Linked DNA regions of Blastochloris tepida. The protein of the gene in region 1 binds, or shares a complex with, the protein of each later gene. Links are inferred from orthologs where the notes say so. Each region holds a gene or a part of one and is shown in the gene's direction. Other genes may lie near its edges. The genes, in order: secA and secY.

Region 1 (14,801 bases):
ATGGCGCGGGTCTCGGCGCGCATATAGGCGCCGCCGCCGGTGGCGATCACCTTGGCCTCGCCCTCCAGCAGCCGGCGGATCACCTTGGCCTCGCCGTCGCGGAAGGAAGCCTCGCCGTGGCGCTCGAAGATCTCGGCCACCGTCATGCCGGCGGCCGCCTCGATCTCGGTGTCCGCATCGGCGAAGGGCAGGCCCAGCCGGGCGGCGAGCCGCTTGCCGACGGTCGACTTGCCGGCGCCCATCATGCCGATCAGCACCAGCGAGCGCGTCCCCAGCGCGGCGCGCAACTGCGCGGGACGCTCGTCACTGTCGGTCCTGGCCGGCGCGGTCATGGCAACTCCCCCCGGCCGGTTCTATAGCACGCCGGCCGGCGATGGCAGGGGCGGGCGGTTGCGACGTTCGGCGGGCGGACCGTCCGGCTTGCATGCGGCGGGCGGACGTGATGACCCTGTGCTACGGTTTCCGAAGGATCCCTTCGGGAGTCCGGAAACGGCCTCGCCGAAAATCCTTGTGCGACAATGGGATTTTCGGCGGTCGGACGACGGTTTTCCAGCTCAGGAGGCTGGAAGCCGTCTATAGCCTCCACCGCCAACCAACCGTCGAATCGCCGCCATGCCCACCCTTCTCCGCTTCCTGACCATCCTCGCCATCATCGGCGGGGCGATCTATGGCGGGCTGTTCGCGCTCGCCACCATGGTCGAGCCGACCCAGCGCGAAATGAGTGTCACGGTGTCGCCCGACCGGTTCCACCGGGGCGAGTGAGGTGGCCAGGCGGCCGCCGAAAGCCGCGGAGGCCGCGCCGCCGCGCCCGGCCGGACGGGGGGCGGTGGCGCTGTTCCTCGACATGCAGGCGGCCGAGCGCGGCGCCGCCGGCAACACCATCGCCGCCTATCGGCGCGACCTCGACGACTATGCCGGGTTTCTCGCCGGCCGCCGCCGGCCGGTGGAGCAGGCCGAGACCAACGACATCCGCCGCTACCTCGCCGATCTCGACGACCGCGGCTTCAAGGCCACCACGGTGGCGCGGCGGCTGTCGGCCATCCGCCAGTTCCACCGCTTCCTCTATGCCGAGGGCATCGCCACGGGCGATCCGGCGGCGGTGCTGGAGGGGCCGCGGCGCGGGCGCGGCCTGCCCAAGGTGCTCTCCATCGATCAGGTCGACCGGCTATTGGTGACGGCGCATGCGGCCGCTGCCGACGCCAGCCACGGCGCAGCGATCCAGGTTCGGGCGGCGCGGCTCGCGGCGCTGATCGAGACGCTCTACGCCACCGGCCTGCGCATCTCGGAACTGGTGGCGCTGCCGGCCTCGGCGGCGCGGGCGGCCGAGGCGCTGGTGGTGCGCGGCAAGGGCGGCAAGGAGCGGCTGGTGCCGCTGACCGAGGCCGCCAAGCGGGCGATGGCGCATTATCGCGCCCTGCGCAAGCAGGCCGGCGCGGCGGGCGGCGCCGACAAATGGCTGTTCCCGTCGTTCGGCGAGAGCGGCCACCTCACACGCCAGCACGTGGCGCGCGAGCTGAAGGCGCTCGCCGCCGCCGCCGGGCTCGATCACCGGCTGGTCTCCCCGCACGTGCTGCGCCACGCCTTCGCCAGCCACCTGCTGCAGAATGGTGCCGATCTGCGCACGGTGCAGACGCTGCTCGGCCATGCCGACATCTCGACCACCCAGATCTACACCCACGTGCTCGACGAGCGGCTGGCGGCGATGGTGCGCGATCTTCACCCGTTGGGAGAGGAGTGACGCATGAGCAATTTCAGGATGTGACAGAATGGGCGGATCTTGACTTTCGTCGCATGGCGGAGTGTTGTCCGCCGCCCCGGGTCGGTCCGGGCGATCCTCGCCCCCTGAGATTCGCGATTTCCTTCTGGCGACCAGCCCGATTCCCTCGATGCGCAGCTATCTCGATTTCGAAAAATCCGTCGCCGAGTTTGAAGCCAAGGTCGAGGAGCTGCGGACGCTCGCCGCCTCCGGCCAGGCCGTCACCATCGGCGAGGAGATCGCCAAGCTGGAGGCCAAGGCCAATCAGGCGCTGAAGGACCTCTACGCCAATCTGACGCCCTGGCAGAAGGCGCTGGTGGCCCGCCACCCGCAGCGCCCGCACGTGCGCGACTATATCGGCGGGCTGATCGAGGAATTCACGCCGCTCGCCGGCGACCGCAAGTTCGGCGAGGACGAGGCGATTCTCGGCGGCTTCGGCCGGTTCCGCGGCGAGCCGGTGTGCGTCATCGGCCAGGAGAAGGGCTCCTCGACCGAGGAGCGGCTGAAGCACAATTTCGGCATGGCCCGTCCGGAAGGCTACCGCAAGGCGGTGCGGCTGATGGAGATGGCCGACCGGTTCGGCCTGCCGGTGATCACCCTGGTCGATACGGCGGGCGCCTATCCCGGCATCGGCGCCGAGGAGCGCGGGCAGGCCGAGGCCATCGCCCGCTCGACCGATGCCTGCCTCGCGCTTGGCGTGCCCAATGTCGCGGTGGTGATCGGCGAGGGTGGCTCGGGCGGGGCGATCGCCATCGCCACCGCCAACCGCGTGCTGATGCTGGAGCACGCCATCTATTCGGTGATCTCGCCGGAGGGCGCGGCCTCGATCCTGTGGCGCGATTCCTCGCGTGCCCAGGACGCCGCCACCAGCATGAAGATCACCGCCCAGGACCTCATCAAGTTCGGGGTGATCGACAGGATCGTGCCGGAGCCGCCGGGCGGCGCCCACCGCGACCCGCAGGCGATGCTGGACACGCTCGGCGAGGCGGTCGCCCAGGCGCTGGGCGAGCTGCGGGACCTGTCGCCCACCGAGGTTCGCGAGCAGCGCTACGCCAAGTTCCTGGCTATCGGCCGCACGCTCTGATCCGAAAATCCGGCCGGCGGGACGGCAGATCCACCCGCCGCGGAGCCGATTCCGCACAGGAATTTTCGGGATACGCGTTTCAGCTTATCGCACGCAAGTTGCCGGCAGCCCGGATTGCCGGGCTTTTCGTGATGTTTCAAGGGCTTGGCGTGTCCGGCCGGTTGTGTTCGCGCCACTCGCGTTCCCAGGGGACGGCATAACCCCTGTTAACTTTCTGGCAAGGCAATGGTTCCAACGGTCACGGGATCGCCCCATTCCTCGTCCAAGACCGTTGCGGGTGGTGGCGTCCTTCCGATATCTCCCGGCCTCATGCGATAATTGGACCGTAACCCTAACGTTTTATCCTGGCGGTTCAGATGATCGGCGCCACGTCGTCGAAGCTCTTCACGTCGTCGCAGCTCTTTGGGAAGGGTCTCGCGTTGAACCGTCAGCTCCAGCACCGTTTCGCCACCGCCGCGCTTGTCGCCGGCCTCGCGCTCTCCGTCGCCGGCTGCATCACAAACGAGGCTGCGACCAGGCTGCCGTCGCGCGCCAGCGCCCCGCTCAAGCCGGAGACATTGGCCCTGCTCGAAGAGAAGGGCATGTCGAAATCCAGCCCCATCGTCGTGCGCCTGTTCAAGCAGGAAAGCGAACTGGAGGTCTGGAAGCCGACCCGCGAGGGCCGCTACGAGCTGTTCAAGACCTACCCGATCTGCCGCTGGTCCGGTGAGCTCGGTCCCAAGATCAAGGAAGGGGACCGGCAGGCGCCCGAGGGCTTCTACACCATCGTGCCCGGGCTGATGAACCCGAACTCCAGCTATTACCTTGCCTTCAACACCGGCTTTCCCAACGCCTTCGACCGCGCCCACGGCCGCTCGGGCGGCGACGTGATGGTGCACGGCGACTGCTCGTCGCGCGGCTGCTTCGCCATGACCGACGAGCAGATCGCCGAGATCTATGCGCTGGGGCGCGAGAGCTTCGCCGGCGGCCAGCGCTCGTTCCAGGTCCAGGCCTATCCGTTCCGCATGACGGCGGAGAACCTCGCCAAGCACCGCAACAACCCGCACATGGCGTTCTGGCGGATGCTGAAGGAGGGCAACGACCAGTTCCTGGTGTCGCGTCAGGCGCTCAAGGTCGATGTCTGCGAGAAGAAGTACGTGTTCAACGCCAATCCGACAGCGGGTGGCCGGTTCGATCCTACCGGTCCGTGCCCGGCGTTCGAGGTGCCGAGCGAGATTGCCGCTGCGGCGGCGAAGAAGCGCGCCGCCGACGATGCCAAGGTCGCCGCTCTGCTGGCCGACGGCGTGACGCCGGCCCCGGTCAAGACCGGCACCGATGGCGGCATGCATCCGGTGTTCCTGGCGGCGGTGAAGGGCGTCGGCGATCCGTCGCTCGGCGACATCATCCGCAGCGAGCCGTTCAGCCGCCTGCCCGGCACCGTGCCGGCCCACGCCGTGCCGCCGCGCGAGCCGACCGTGGCCGCAGCCCCGGCGCCCGCCAAGGCGACTGCCGACAAGTCCACCGCTGCCAAGCCGGCCCAGAAACCGGCCACTGCGGTCGCCAGCGCCTCCTCGTCTTCCTCGTCTTCCTCATCGTCGGGCAACTGGTTCACCCGGCTGTTCTCCAGCCGCGAGGACAAGCCGGACCCGGAGATCACGGCCTCGACGCCGGCCAGCCCCGCGCCGTCGCGCACGGCTTCGGCTTCGGCCTCGACGCCGCAGCCGCCGGCCCGCCCGGCCGCCGTGCCGCAGACCGCGACGCCGGCCCAGGCGGCCAAGCCCGCGCCGTCCGGCACGGGAGCCTATGCGCTGGCCTCGACGCCGCGCGAGCGCCCCGGCACCATTCCGGCGGCTCCGGCGCAGACCCAGGCCGCTGCCCCGACAGCCGCGAAGCCGTCGACCTCGGTGTCGGCCTATACCGCGCCGATGCCGGCACCCGGCAGCCTGATCGGTGGTGCCGCGCCGGTGCTGGAAACCGGCGGGTTCTCGCGCTGACCGGTTGGCGGCGGACCGGTCCGCCGCCGCCGTCTCGATCAATTGCCGGTGCCGGTGGCACCGGTGACGAGATTGTCGAAGCAAACGAAATCGCCCGATCCGGCACCGTCGGATCGGGCGATTTCGTTCGGGCTCGGCGGATTTTCTGGTGCAGAGCCGGCTCGGGCTGGCCGAGAGGACTCTATCCCGCCAGCAGCGGGTCCAGCCGGCCGGTCTGCTCCAGCTCATAGAGGTCGTCGCAGCCGCCGACATGGGTGGTGCCGATGAAGATCTGCGGCACGGTCGCAGCACCGCCCGAGCGCGCCAGCATCTCGGCGCGGGCCGCGGCATCGCCGGTGATGTCGATCTCGGTGAAGGCGGCACCCTTGCGGCGCAGCAGGTCCTTGGCGGCGTGGCAGTAGGGGCAGGATGATTTCGAATAGATGACGACAGGCTGCATGCGGTCTCCGGCACAACACTTTCATGCCGGGGCAAAGACTTAGACGGCCGCGCCGGAATCCACAACCCGGGCGAAGACCAGGGCGTCGACGCGCGCCGCCCCGGCCCGCGACAGCGCCCGCGCGCAGGCTTCCAGCGTGGCGCCGGTGGTCAGCACGTCATCGACCAGCACGAGGCGCCGACCCCGCACCTCGCCGGTCGCCAGCGCCGGCACGGCAAACGCGCCCTGGACGTTGCGCGCCCGCTCGGCCCGGCTGAGGCCGATCTGGTGGCCGGTGCGGCGGCGGCGGACCAGGAGGTCGTTGCGCACCGGCCGTCCGGCGATGCGCCCCACCGCGTCGGCCAGCGCCGCCGACTGGTTGAAGCGGCGCTGCCACAGCCGCGTCCAGTGCAGCGGCACCGGCACCAGCGCGTCGGCATCGGCCAGGAGCTCGGCGCCGGCCTGGGCCATCATCCGGCCGAGCGGCCGGGCGAGGTCGGTGCGGTCGCCGAATTTCAGGGCGTGGACCAGCCGGCGGGCGACCTCGTCATAGTGCGCCACCGCCCGCGCCCGGTCATAGGCGGGCGGCTCGGCGATCGCTGCCGGCGACAGCAGACCGGGGCCGAGATCGGCGGGAAACGGCGTGCCGAGCCGCTCGCAGAACGGCCGGCTGATGAATGTCAGGCGCGACCAGCAGGCCGGGCACAGCCCGCCATCGTCGGCCACCGGAGCGCGGCAGGCGATGCAGGTTGGCGGCAGCGCCATGTCGCGCACCAGCCGCAGCGCCGACGCCGCGGCCCGCGCGCCGCGCGCCGCCATCCCCGCCGCCATCCGCAAGGCTGCCGCCATCCTGTCCCTCGCCGGGGAAGCCTATGTTCGCGCGCCCCGGGCGGCAATCGCTTTGCCGAAGCCGCCCAGCGGCCTACATGGAGGCAAAGGAACCGCCATGGCCGCCCCCCTCCTGTTCGACCGCGCCGCTCTCCGCCGCCGCCGCGCCCGCGCCCTGGCGATGGGGCCGGCCGACTTCCTGCTCGACATGGCGGCCGAGGATCTGGCCGACCGGCTGGCGGCGGTGGCGCGGCACTTTTCGGTGGCTGCCGACATTGGCACGCCGAGCGAGGCGGCGGTGCGGGCGCTCAGGGCGCGCGGGCAAGTCGAGGCGCTGTCGCATATCGACCTCCTGGCCGGCGGCGACGGCCTGCCGGACGGCGATCCGCTGCCGTTCGCGCCGGCCTCGCTCGACCTCGCGGTTTCGGTGCTGGCGCTGCAGTTCGTCAACGACCTGCCCGGCCTGCTGGTGCAGGTGCGGCGGGCGCTGAAGCCGGACGGCCTGTTCCTGGCGGCGCTGGTCGGCGGCGACAGCCTGTCCGAGCTTCGCCAGGCCTTCATGGCGGCGGAGGCGGAAACGGCCGGCGGCGCCTCGCCGCGGGTGGCGCCGTTCGCCGGGGTGCGCGAGATGGGAGCGCTGCTGCAGCGGGCGGGGTTCGCGCTGCCGGTCGCCGATGTCGACCGCCTCACGGTGCGCTACGCCGATCCGCTGGCGCTGATGGCCGAGCTGCGGCGCATGGGCGCCGCCAATCCGCTGGCCGAGCGCCGCCGGGCGCCGCTGCGGCGGGAGACGCTGGCGCGAGCGGTGGAAATCTATGCCGAGCGCTTCGCCGATCCCGACGGGCGCGTGCGCGCAACCTTCGACATCGTGTGGATCTCGGGCTGGGCGCCGCACGAGAGCCAGCAGCAGCCGCTCAAGCCCGGCTCGGCCCGGATGCGGCTGGCCGATGCCCTGGCCCAGGGCCGCGAGACGAAACCCGGACCCGGCTGATCGCTTCGGCCTCTTCTTCTCTCTCCCGCAAGGGGAGAGGGAAAGAGGGCGGCTCCCGGCCAGCAGTTGTTCCGAGGTGATCAGCCGGAGCCGGAATCACAGCAGCTTGCGCATTGAGGGGGCGTGGTGGAGGTTGAAGCCCAGCGCCTTGTAGAACGGCACCGCCTCGGCCCGGGCGTCGAGGAACACCGCGCCCATGCCGCGGGCCTGCGCGTCCTGCTCGACATGATCCATCAGCAGGCGGCCGACATCGGCGCGGCGCTCCTCGTCGGCGACGACGAGGTCGTCGACATGAAGGTGGGGGCCGCGCGCCAGCGTGTGCACCGGCCGCATCCCCAGCACGCCGAGCAGACGCCCGTCGGCGAACGCGCCGACGAGCTGGTAGCCCGAATAGGCCTGCCGCTCGACGCGTTCGAGAAACTCCTCGGCCGTCAGGTGGGTGCGCAACGCCGCCATCACCGGAAACGCTGCACGCCACTCCGCCGGCTCCAGCTTGCGGACCGTGATCTGATCGTCGGTCACTTCGCCCGTCCTGACCATAGTTTCCTGCCCCAACTCGACTCCGGTGCCGGCACCGGCCGCCTGGGCCTGTCCCGCCTCGGCGACCGTGTCCGGTCTGGGCACAGAGAGTAGCTCAGTGGGGAAATGCCGCTACGATCTTCTCAAAATAATTGATCAGGATCCCCTGGCCGATGAGGTAGGCCGGACCGGCGATCATGATGGAGAGGAATCCGGCGATCATGGTGTATTCGATCGCGGTCGCGGCGCCTTCGTCCCGTCGCAGGCGGTCCGCGGTGGCGATCACCTCAAGGAGCCGGCGCATGGCACACCTCACAACAGGTCGATGAGCATCGGGACCAGTGGCACGTCGGCCGGCGGCATCGGATAGTCGCGCAGCCGGTTCGGCCGCACCCAGGCGAGCTTCTGGCCTTCGCAGGCGGTCGGCCGGCCGTCCCAGCGGCGGCAGACATAGAGCGGCATCAGCAGGTGGAAGTCGCCATAGTCGTGGCTGGCGAAGGTCAGCGGCGCGAGGCAGGCTTCCTTGACATCGATCGCCAGTTCCTCGCGCAGCTCGCGCACCAGCGTCGCCTCCGGCCGCTCGCCGGCCTCGACCTTTCCGCCCGGGAATTCCCAAAGACCGGCCATCGCTTTTCCCGCCGGCCGCTCCGCCAGCAGCACCCGCCCGTCGGCATCGACGAGGGCGACGGCTGCCACCAGCACGAGGGGCACGCGCACAGTTTCGGAAGCCACTCTTACCCCTCCGGGATTAAGACAAGGTTCCAAATCGCGCGAAAACCCGGCCGATTACGACCTGTAATCGCCATTGATCGCCACATACTCCTTGGTCAGGTCGCAGGTCCACACCGTGTCGGACGCCTCGCCCAGCGCGAGATCGACCTTCAGCTCGATCTCGTCGCGGCGCATGTAGGCGGATGCCGCGGCCTCGTCGTAATCGGGATCGCGCGCGCCCCGGAAGGCGACGCGGATGTCGCCGAACCAGATCGCCAGCCGGTCGCGCTCGGCCGGCTCGCCGGCCTTGCCCACTGCCATCACCACCCGGCCCCAATTGGCGTCCTCGCCGGCGATCGCCGTCTTCACCAGCGGCGAATTGGCGATCGACATGGCGATGCGCCGCGCCGAGCGCTTGGAGGTGGCGCCGGTGACGTTGATGGTGACGAACTTGCGCGCACCCTCGCCGTCGCGCGCCACCTGCCGGGCGAGGTCGCCCATCAGGTCGAACAGCGCAGCGCGGAACTCGGCCAGCCGCTTGTCGCGGGATTCCTCGATCACCGGCGCGCCGCGCGCCGCCGCAGCCCCGGTGGCGAACATCAGCAGCGTGTCGGAGGTCGAGGTGTCGCCGTCGATGGTGAGGGCGTTGAAGGTGTCGATCACCCCGCGGTCGAGCAGGCCCTGCAGCACGGGTGCCGCGATCGGCGCGTCGGTCACCACGAAGGACAGCATCGTCGCCATGTCGGGCGCAATCATGCCGGCGCCCTTGGCGATGCCGACCAGCGTCACCGGCACGCCGCCGAGATCGACGGTGCGCGTCGCCACCTTGGGGAAGGTGTCGGTGGTCATGATGGCCTTGGCGGCATCGAGCCACGGCCCGTCGGCGGCGCGCGCGGCGCAGTCGGTCAGCACGCCCTCGAACTTCGAGGCGTCGAGCGGCTCGCCGATCACCCCGGTCGAGGCCAGGAACACCTCGCGCGGCTTGCAGCCGGCGGCTTCGGCGGCAAGCTCGGCGGTGCGCTTGACGGCGGCCCGCCCGGCCTTGCCGGTGAAGGCGTTGGCATTGCCGGAATTGACGACGAGGGCGCGCGCCCTGCCGGCGGCGAGCTTGGCCTCGCACCATTCGACCGGCGCCGACGGGCACTTCGAGCGCGTGAACACGCCCGCGACCGTGGTGCCGCGCTCGAACAGCATCAGCAGCACGTCGGTGCGGTTGCGATAGCGGATGCCGGCTTCGGCGGTGGCGAAGCGAACGCCCGCGACCGGCGGCAGGTCGGGAAACGTCTTGGGAGCAAGGGGGGAGACGGTTTGGGACATGGCGGCCTCGTGAACGAGGCCGTCCTTTGCCCGACCCACCGGCGGCGCGCAAGACCGGCGTGGCCGGCTGGGCCCGGCGCAACCCCAAACGCGACGCGCCGGACACCCGATCCGCAGACGGGTCACCGGCGCGCGGCAGGGAGGCTCCGGCCCGCCGGGCCGGAGCGCGTGATCACTTCTTGTCGGCGGGGGCGGGCGCCGGGGCGGGGGCGCCGATGCGCTCGATCTTGGCAGCCTCGCGCAGCTTCAGCACCAGATCGCTCTGCGCCTTGTGCTCGACGAACTGCTCGATCTGGCTCTTGACCTCCTCGAACTTCGGCGGCTGGCGCGGACGGATGTCCTCGATCTTGATGACATGCCAGCCGAACTGGGTCTTGACCGGATCGGCGATCTCGCCCTTGGCGGTCTTGAAGGCGACCACGGCGAATTCGGGCACCATCTGGTCCTTGGTGAAATAGCCGAGGTCGCCGCCATCGGCCGAGCCGGCATCCTTCGAGTTCTTCTTGGCCAGATCGGCGAAGTCGGCGCCGCCGCGGGCCTGCTTCACCAGTTCCTTGGCCTTGTCCTCGGTTTCGACCAGGATGTGGCGGGCGCGCACTTCCTGGTCCTTGGCGAGCGTCTTGGTGGTCTCGTCGTAGATCTTCTGCAGGTCGGCCTGGGCCAGCGCATCCTTGGCGGTCTTTTCCATCAGCGCTTCCATCAGGACGCGCTGGCGGGCGTGGGCCATCTTCTTCTTGAAATCGGGCGTGTCCTGCAGCTTCTGGGCCTCGGCCGCCTTGGCCAGCAGGACGATGTCGGCGGCATAGTTGACGAGCGCCTCGCGGCGCTGCTCGGGCGTCGCCGCCGGCAGGTTGGCGCCGATGGCCTCGTCGATCAAATTCAGGTCGCTTTCGAAAATCTCGGTGCCATCGACCTTGGCGACGACGGCATCGGCCAAGGCCGCGCGCGGCGCCCCGAAGGCGGCAGCCATCAAGGCGGCGGCCAAGACCAAGCGGGCCGGCAGCAAAGCGGTTCGACGGGCGGAATTATCGATCATTGCATCATCCTTTGAGGAAAGCGCGGCGGATGCATGCGCCGATCCGCGGCGATTGACAAGGCGAAAGCCCGTCCATATCTCCCAAACGCTCATCGTGCGCGCAGCGTATCTGGCGCGAACGTGACCCGGGCGCGGAAAATGCTCAGAATTGCCCGGTTTTCGCCCCTTTGTCGCGCCACCGACGGCCCGTTCGGCCGGCGCGTTGCCGGCGCAGCGGTTCAAGCTCAGCGGTTCGCGTGCGGCGACCCTGCGACGATTGGCCAGCACCCAAGGTGATCTTCCATGTTCGGCGCCCTTGCAACCAAGCTGTTCGGCTCGTCCAACGACCGGAAGGTAAAGACCTATCGGCCCCGGGTGGCGGCCATCAACGATCTGGAGCCGGCCTTCGCCAAGCTCTCCGATGACGCGCTGCGCGCCAAGACGGACGAGTTCCGCACCCGGGTCGCCGGCGGCACCGAGCTGGACGAGCTGCTGCCCGAAGCCTTCGCCGCGGTGCGCGAGGCCGCCAAGCGCACGCTCGGCCAGCGCCATTTCGACGTGCAGCTGATCGGCGGCATGGTGCTGCACGAGGGCAAGATCGCCGAGATGAAGACCGGCGAAGGCAAGACGCTGGTCGCCACCCTGCCGGTCTATCTCAATGCGCTCGCCGGAAAGGGCGTCCATGTCGTCACGGTCAACGACTATCTCGCCCGCCGCGACGCCGAGTGGATGGGCCAGATCTACCGGTTCCTCGGCCTCACCGTCGGCGTGATCGTCCACGGCCTCGACGATGACGAGCGGCGCGAGGCCTATGCCTGCGACGTCACCTACGGCACCAACAACGAGCTTGGCTTCGACTATCTGCGCGACAATATGAAATACGACATGTCGCAGATGGTCCAGCGCGGCCATGTCTATGGTATCGTCGACGAAGTCGACTCGATCCTGATCGACGAGGCGCGCACGCCGCTGATCATCTCCGGCCCGCTCGATGATCGTTCCGAATTCTACAACACCATCGATACCTTCATTCCGCGCCTCGTCAAGGAAGACTTCGAGCTGGACGAGAAGCAGCGCACGGTGGTGATGACCGAGGCCGGCACCGAGAAGATGGAGCAGATGCTGCGCGAAGCCGGCCTGCTCAAAACCGACGACATGTACGATGTCGAGAACGTCTCGGTGGTCCACCACGTCAACCAGGCGCTGCGCGCCCACAAGCTGTTCACCCGCGACAAGGACTATATCGTCCGCAATGGCGAGGTGGTGATCATCGACGAGTTCACCGGCCGCATGATGCCGGGCCGCCGCTTCTCGGAAGGGCTGCATCAGGCGCTGGAGGCCAAGGAGCACGTCCAGATCCAGCCGGAGAACCAGACGCTGGCCTCGATCACCTTCCAGAACTATTTCCGCATGTACGGCAAGCTCGCCGGCATGACCGGCACGGCGCTCACCGAGGCCGACGAGTTCCTGGACATCTACGGCCTCGAAGTGATCGAGGTGCCGACCAACATGCCGGTGACGCGCCGCGACGAGGACGACGAGGTCTACCGCACCGCGCCCGAGAAGTACCGCGCCATCATCGAGCTGCTGAAGGAGTGCAAGACCAAGGGCCAGCCGGTGCTGGTCGGCACCACCTCGATCGAGAAGTCGGAGCTGCTGGCCGACCTCCTGAAGAAGGAGGGCTTCGTCCAGAAGGACTTTTCCGATCCCACCGCGTTCGCTGGGCTGTTCGACGAGGAGCACGCCACCACCGACAAGGTGTTCGCGGTGCTCAACGCCCGCTATCACGAGCAGGAGGCGCAGATCGTCTCCCAGGCCGGCGCGGCCGGCGCCATCACCATCGCCACCAACATGGCCGGCCGCGGCACCGACATCCAGCTCGGCGGCAATCCCGACATGCGCATCAAGGCCGAACTGGCCGGGATCGAGCCCGGGCCGGAGTTCGACCGCCGCGCCGCCGAGATCCGCGCCCAGTGCGCGCGCATGAAGGAGCGGGCGCTGAAGGCGGGCGGCCTGTTCGTGCTCGGCACCGAGCGCCACGAGAGCCGGCGCATCGACAACCAGCTGCGCGGCCGCTCCGGCCGCCAGGGCGACCCCGGCCGCTCCAAGTTCTTCCTGTCGCTGGACGACGACCTGATGCGCATCTTCGGGTCGGACCGGCTCGACGGCATGCTGCAGAAGCTCGGCCTCAAGGAGGGCGAGGCGATCGTCCACCCCTGGATCAACAAGGCGCTGGAAAAGGCGCAAGGGAAGGTCGAGGCACGCAACTTCGACGCGCGCAAGAACATCCTGAAATACGACGACGTGATGAACGACCAGCGCAAGGTGGTGTTCAGCCAGCGCATCGAGCTGATGCGGGACGAGAACGTCGCCGAGACGGTCAAGGAGATGCGCCACGCGGTGATCGACGAGCTCGTCGCCAAGCACATCCCGGCCAATGCCTATCCCGAGCAGTGGGACGTCAAGGGCCTGCACGAGGCGGTGGCCGGCGTCCTGGCGCTCGACCTGCCGGTCGAGGACTGGGCCAAGGAGGAGGGCATCGCCGACCAGGAGGTGCGCGAGCGCCTGTTCAAGGCCGCCGACGAGGTGATGGCCAAGAAGCTCGATGCCTACGGCCCCGAGGTCATGACCTATGTCGAAAAGAGCATCCTGCTGCAGGCGCTCGATCATTTCTGGCGCGAGCACCTCGTTACGCTCGACCATCTGCGTCAGGTGATCGGCCTGCGCGGCTATGGCCAGCGCGACCCGCTCAACGAGTACAAGTCCGAGGCCTTCAACCTCTTCCAGGGCCTGCTCGACCGGCTGCGCGAGGCGGTCACCGCCCAGCTGATGCGGGTGGAGATCATGACCCAGCCGATGCAGCCCGAGCTGCCGGAGATGGTCGCCCACCATATCGACCCGACGACCGGGCTCGACGAGCTTGCCGCCGACGCCGACCCGATCGCCCAGGCCGGGCGGATGCTCGGCGTCTCGGCGCAGGAGAGCGGCGCCGACGTGGCGGTGGTCGAGCGCGACCCGGCCGATCCCTCGACCTGGGGCAAGGTCGGCCGCAACGAGCCCTGCCCGTGCGGCTCGGGCAAGAAGTTCAAGCACTGCCACGGCCGGCTGGCCTGATCCGGCTTCCGGTCGATCCGTCCTCGACAGCTGACGTGAACCTGCCGAAAACCCCTGATACGGTTTCCGGTTGATCCCTTCGGGATACCGGAAACGATCTCGCCAAAAAATCCTTGATCTGGAAGGGATTTTTCGGCGAACGGCATACGGTTCTCCGGCTTGATCAGCCGGAAACCGCATGAGAGGAAAGGGGTTTTCGGCCGGCCCGGCCGCAGGCTGCCCGTGTTCGCAGCGAAGCGCACAGGCGCGCCCAGCTGGACGGGCGTTTCGGCCGGTTTCGGCCGGTTGTGGACGGGCCGGTCGGCAAGACGGCAAGATGACGATACGATGATCGGCCAATCATCGTATGTTCATCGGGCGCGGCCTGCCGTCTGCGCCGCAACACGACGAGTTTCGCCATGACCATCAGTTCCGGTTCGCCTGCCACGTTCCGCGTCGCGCTCGCCCAGATGCGCACCGGCCGCTCGGTCGCGGCCAATATCGACGCGGCGGCGGCCCTGGTGCGCGAGGCCAAGGCGGCGGGCGCCGACTATGTGATGACGCCGGAAATGACCTCGCTGATGGAGGACGACCGGGCGCGGCTGTTCGACACCGTGGTCGATGAGGCCGACGATTCGGCGCTGGCCGACCTCCGGGCGCTGGCGCGCACCTTCGGCCTGTGGCTGCACATCGGCTCGCTGGCGGTGAAGGTGTCGCCGGAACGGGCGGCCAACCGCTCCTTCGTCATCGCCCCCACCGGCGACATCGCCGCCCGCTACGACAAGATCCACATGTTCGACGTCGATCTCGCCGGCGGCGAGAGCTACCGCGAATCGGAGTCGTTCGTGGCGGGCGACGCGGCGGTGCTGGCCGATCTGCCGTGGGGGCGGATCGGACTGTCGATCTGCTACGATTTGCGGTTCCCGGCGCTCTACCGGGCGCTGGCCGAGGCCGGGGCGTCGTTCCTGGCGGTGCCGGCGGCCTTCACCCGCCAGACCGGCGAGGCGCACTGGCATGTGCTGCTGCGCGCCCGGGCGATCGAGACCGGCTGCTTCGTGATGGCGGCGGCCCAGGGCGGCCACCATGAGTGCGGACG
Region 2 (3,910 bases), 1.9 Mb from region 1 along the record:
CGAACCCCTACAACATGGTGCGGGCGACCTTCGACGCGCTGAAGCGCCAGGACAATCCGCGCTCGGTCGCGGCGCGCCGCGGCCTCAAGGTGTCGGCCCTGCAGAGCCGCCGCCGCGACGTCGACGCCGAGGCGACCGACTGAGCAGACACCGGCGCCATCCGCCGCAGAATCGGTTACCGGTTCTTCAGCGGATGTTGCGCTGAAATGACAATTGGGAGCGACCGGTCCGGCTGAGCCGGGTTGGGGACCGCTCGGGACGAACGGAGCCGCAAATGGCCAACCCCGCGGAGAACACCGTCACGGTCGAGCAGACCGGCAGCCCGATCCGGCGCCGGCAGGATCAGCGCGCCACGCTGATCGGCCTCGGCCTCAACAAGATCGGGCGCCGCCGCACGTTGCCGGATACTCCGTCCGTGCGTGGCATGATCGACAAGGTCGCGCACCTCGTGCGCGTGGTTAAGGGCGCTTGAGAGGCGCGCGCGCGGAGATCAAGCGATGAAACTCAACGAGATCAAGGACAATGCCGGCGCGCGCAAGTCGCGTCTGCGGGTGGGCCGCGGCATCGGCTCCGGCATGGGCAAGACCGGCGGTCGCGGCGGCAAGGGCCAGACCGCGCGTTCGGGCGTGCGCATCAAGGGCTTCGAGGGCGGCCAGATGCCGCTGCACCGGCGCCTGCCGAAGCGCGGCTTCAACAACATTTTCCGTCTCGACTACAACGAGCTGACGCTGGAGCGGCTGCAGCGGGCGCTGACGGCCGGCAAGCTCGACACGTCGAAGCCTGTGACGGTCGCCGAGCTGGTCGAGGCCGGCGTGCTGCGCCGTGCCAAGGATGGCGTTCGGCTGCTCGCCACCGGCGAGCTGACCGCCAAGGTCGACCTCGTGGTCAATCACGCCACCACGGCGGCGCGCGCGGCCGTCGAGGCGCAGGGCGGCTCGGTCACGCTGATCGAGAAGCCGGCCGCCGTGGCGGAGACGGCTTGAGCTCCCGGCTTGCGGACCTCATCTGAAGCGAGCAGAGAGAGCAGGAGCGCGGGTCATGGTGTCGGCGGCTGAACAGCTCGCAGCGAACTTGAATTTCTCGGCTCTCGGCAAGGCCGAGGAGCTCAAGCGGCGCATCTGGTTCACGCTCGCCGCACTGGTGGTGTACCGGCTCGGAACCCACATTCCGCTGCCGGGCATCGACCCGCAGGCCCTGGCTGACCTGTTCAAGCAGCAGCAGGGCGGCATTCTCGGCATGTTCAACATGTTTGCGGGCGGCGCGGTGGGCCGAATGGCCATCTTCGCCCTCAACATCATGCCGTACATCTCGGCCTCGATCATCATCCAGCTTCTGACCTCGGTGTCGCCGACGCTGGAGGCGATCAAGAAGGAAGGCGAGCAGGGCCGGAAGCAGCTCAACCAGTACACGCGCTATCTCACCGTCGTGCTGGCCGGTTTCCAGGCCTGGGGCATCGCGCTCGGCTTGCAGAGTTCGGGCAATGTGGTGTCGCAGCCCGGCATGTTCTTTTTGATCTCGACCACGATCACGCTGGTCGGCGCCACCATGTTCCTGCTGTGGCTCGGCGAGCAGATCACCGCGCGCGGCGTCGGCAATGGGGTGTCGCTGATCATCTTCGCCGGCATCGTCGCGGAGCTGCCGGCGGGCATCGCCAGCACCCTCGAACTCGGCCGCCAGGGCGCGATCTCCACCGCGCTGATCCTGATCATCCTGGCGATGGCTGCGGTCGTGGTCGCCTTCGTGGTGTTCATGGAGCGCGCGCAGCGCCGGCTGCTGATCCAGTACCCGAAGCGTCAGGTCGGCAACCGCATGTTCGAGGGCCAGTCCTCGCACCTGCCGCTGAAGCTGAACACGGCCGGCGTCATTCCGCCGATCTTCGCCTCCTCGCTGCTGCTGCTGCCGGTGACGGCGGCCAATTTCAGCGCCGGGCAGAGCGGCGGCTGGCTGACCACCGTCACGTCGCTGCTCGGCCACGGACAGCCGCTGTTCATGGTGCTCTATGTGGCGATGATCGTGTTCTTCACGTTCTTCTACACGGCCATCGTGTTCAATCCGCAGGAGACAGCCGACAATCTCAAGAAGTATGGCGGCTTCATCCCCGGCATCCGCCCGGGCGAGCGGACGGCGGAATACATCGACTATGTGCTGACGCGGATCACCGTGGTGGGCGCGATCTATATCGCCCTGGTGTGCGTGATCCCGGAAATCCTGGTCTCCTACGCCGCGGTTCCCTTCTATCTCGGGGGAACGTCGCTCCTGATCGTGGTCAGCGTGACCATGGACACGGTCTCCCAGGTTCAGGGCCACCTCTATGCCCACCAATACGGAGACCTCATCAAGAAAGCGAACCTGAAGGGGAGACGTCGATGAGGCTGGTGCTGTTGGGACCGCCGGGGGCGGGCAAGGGCACGCAAGCGCAGCGCCTGACGGCACGCCACGGCATCGTTCAGTTGTCGACGGGGGACATGCTGCGGGCCGCGGTGGCGGCGGGCACGCCGGTCGGCCTGAAGGCCAAGGACATCATGGCCCGCGGCGAGCTGGTCCCGGACGAGGTGGTGGTGGCCATCGTCGCCGACCGGATCGACCAGGACGACTGCAGGAACGGCTTCGTGCTCGACGGCTTTCCGCGCACCCCCGGCCAGGCCGAGGCGCTGGGCCGGATGCTGGCGGAGAAGGGGCTGAAGCTCGACGGCGTGGTCGAGCTGGTCGTCGACCACTCGGCCCTGGTGAAGCGAATCGAGACTCGCGTCGCCGAGATGACGGCGCGCGGCGAAGCGGTTCGCGCCGACGACAATCCGGAGGCGCTGAAGCAGCGGCTGAGCGCCTACACGGCCCAGACCGCGCCGCTGTCGGACTACTACCGCACGAAGGGTCTCCTCAAGGAGGTCGACGGCATGAAGACCATCGACGAGGTGACCGAAGCGATCGGCCAGGTTCTCGGCGCGGTCGCCGCAAGAGGTTGACGGACCTCGCAACTGACAGTATGACCCGGCACAGCATTTGGACGGCGCCGGGTCTTCCGAGGAGGGCCGGGTGCCGCGTACCCGTTTCGCCGGTCCTCTTCGGGCGCACGACACCCAGAAGACCGGCCGCCATGAGATCAGCGGCTCGGTTGCCGCAGGAGAAGAACCGTGGCCCGCATCGCAGGCGTCAATATTCCGACCAACAAGCGCGTCGTCATCGCGCTGCAGTACATTCACGGCATCGGGCCCAGGAAGGCGCAGGAGATCACCGAGAAGGTCGGCATTCCGGCCGAGCGTCGGGTGAACCAGCTCACCGACCAGGAAGTGCTGCAGATTCGCGAAACCATCGATCGTGACTATATGGTCGAGGGTGATCTGCGCCGTGACGTGCAGCTCAACATCAAGCGGCTGATGGATCTCGGCTGCTATCGCGGCCTGCGCCATCGCCGCGGCCTGCCGGTGCGCGGCCAGCGCACCCACACCAATGCCCGCACCCGCAAGGGTCCGGCCAAGCCGATCGCCGGCAAGAAGAAGTGATGCGGGGTCCGGCCCGCAGGGCCGGAGCGCCACATCACAGCCGCCGGAAATCGCGGCAGCGCGGGGTTTCGGCGGGACCGTTTCCGGTGTCCCTTCGCGATTCGCCGGAAACCATCTGATCTCTGCCGCGGCGGTGTCCGCGGCAGCGGTGTTCCCCGGGCGGGCGTCGCTGCGCCCGGGAGGCGAGGGGGCCGCAGTCGGCGCCTCGTCGGAACGTATCGCAATGTATCGACCGGTCCGTGCCGGTCGAGGATGACCTCAATCCCGAGCGCCTGGCACGACGGGCGCGCCTGAAGGATCAAGACCATGGCCAAGGAAGCCACCGGCCGCGTCCGCCGTCGCGAACGCAAGAACATCGCCTCCGGCGTCGCGCACGTGAACGCCTCGTTCAACAACACGATGATCACCAT

The links.
Region 2: the proteins of secA (region 1) and secY are in contact, whole or in part, in a crystal structure (PDB 3DIN), measured with the Thermotoga maritima proteins. The link is inferred for Blastochloris tepida from one-to-one orthologs. Residues at the interface, in WP_004082002.1 of Thermotoga maritima: Glu261, Ala262, Arg263, Lys300, Ala301, Arg302, Thr303, Ile304, Ile305, Leu323, Tyr324, Asp325, Pro326, Val329, Ser330, Tyr333, Ile336, Lys340, Phe345, Val349, Glu363, Phe364, Tyr374, Ser375, Gly376, Gly377, Glu393, Ile395, Thr482, Ser483; in WP_004081795.1 of Thermotoga maritima: Glu108, Gly109, Glu110, Glu111, Ala236, Glu237, Arg238, Arg239, Ile240, Thr241, Ile242, Gln243, Tyr244, Ala245, Arg246, Arg247, Val248, Thr249, Gly250, Arg251, Arg252, Val253, Tyr254, Gly256, Ala257, Ser258, Thr259, Tyr260, Leu261, Pro262.

What each region holds. Positions count from the first base shown.
Region 1 is NZ_AP018907.1:945-15,745, forward strand. The notes cover bases 10,578-13,926. They hold secA (preprotein translocase subunit SecA), read left to right. Parts: upstream 10,578-10,915; coding sequence 10,916-13,726; downstream 13,727-13,926. Other genes in these bases: BLTE_RS00070 (peptidylprolyl isomerase), read right to left, coding at 10,578-10,633. Also shown: BLTE_RS00010 (shikimate kinase), read right to left, coding at 1-332; BLTE_RS00015 (histidine kinase), read left to right, coding at 613-762; BLTE_RS00020 (tyrosine recombinase), read left to right, coding at 845-1,738; BLTE_RS00025 (acetyl-CoA carboxylase carboxyltransferase subunit alpha), read left to right, coding at 1,887-2,840; BLTE_RS00030 (L,D-transpeptidase family protein), read left to right, coding at 3,260-4,813; grxC (glutaredoxin 3), read right to left, coding at 4,995-5,252; BLTE_RS00040 (ComF family protein), read right to left, coding at 5,292-6,050; BLTE_RS00045 (methyltransferase domain-containing protein), read left to right, coding at 6,178-7,050; BLTE_RS00050 (GNAT family N-acetyltransferase), read right to left, coding at 7,147-7,572; BLTE_RS00055 (Flp family type IVb pilin), read right to left, coding at 7,685-7,873; BLTE_RS00060 ((deoxy)nucleoside triphosphate pyrophosphohydrolase), read right to left, coding at 7,882-8,301; bifunctional glutamate N-acetyltransferase/amino-acid acetyltransferase ArgJ, read right to left, coding at 8,356-9,597; more of BLTE_RS00070, read right to left, coding at 9,770-10,577; BLTE_RS00080 (carbon-nitrogen hydrolase family protein), read left to right, coding at 14,125-14,801. UniProt on the Escherichia coli protein: Required for protein export, interacts with the SecYEG preprotein conducting channel.
Region 2 is NZ_AP018907.1:1,904,450-1,908,359, reverse strand. Bases 406-3,204 are described here. They hold secY (preprotein translocase subunit SecY), read left to right. Parts: upstream 406-1,038; coding sequence 1,039-2,370; downstream 2,371-3,204. Other genes in these bases: rpsM (30S ribosomal protein S13), read left to right, coding at 3,132-3,204; rplO (50S ribosomal protein L15), read left to right, coding at 498-983; rpmD (50S ribosomal protein L30), read left to right, coding at 406-472. In the rest of the region: rpsE (30S ribosomal protein S5), read left to right, coding at 1-143; more of rpmD, read left to right, coding at 275-405; more of rpsM, read left to right, coding at 3,205-3,500; rpsK (30S ribosomal protein S11), read left to right, coding at 3,807-3,910. UniProt on the Escherichia coli protein: The central subunit of the protein translocation channel SecYEG. Consists of two halves formed by TMs 1-5 and 6-10.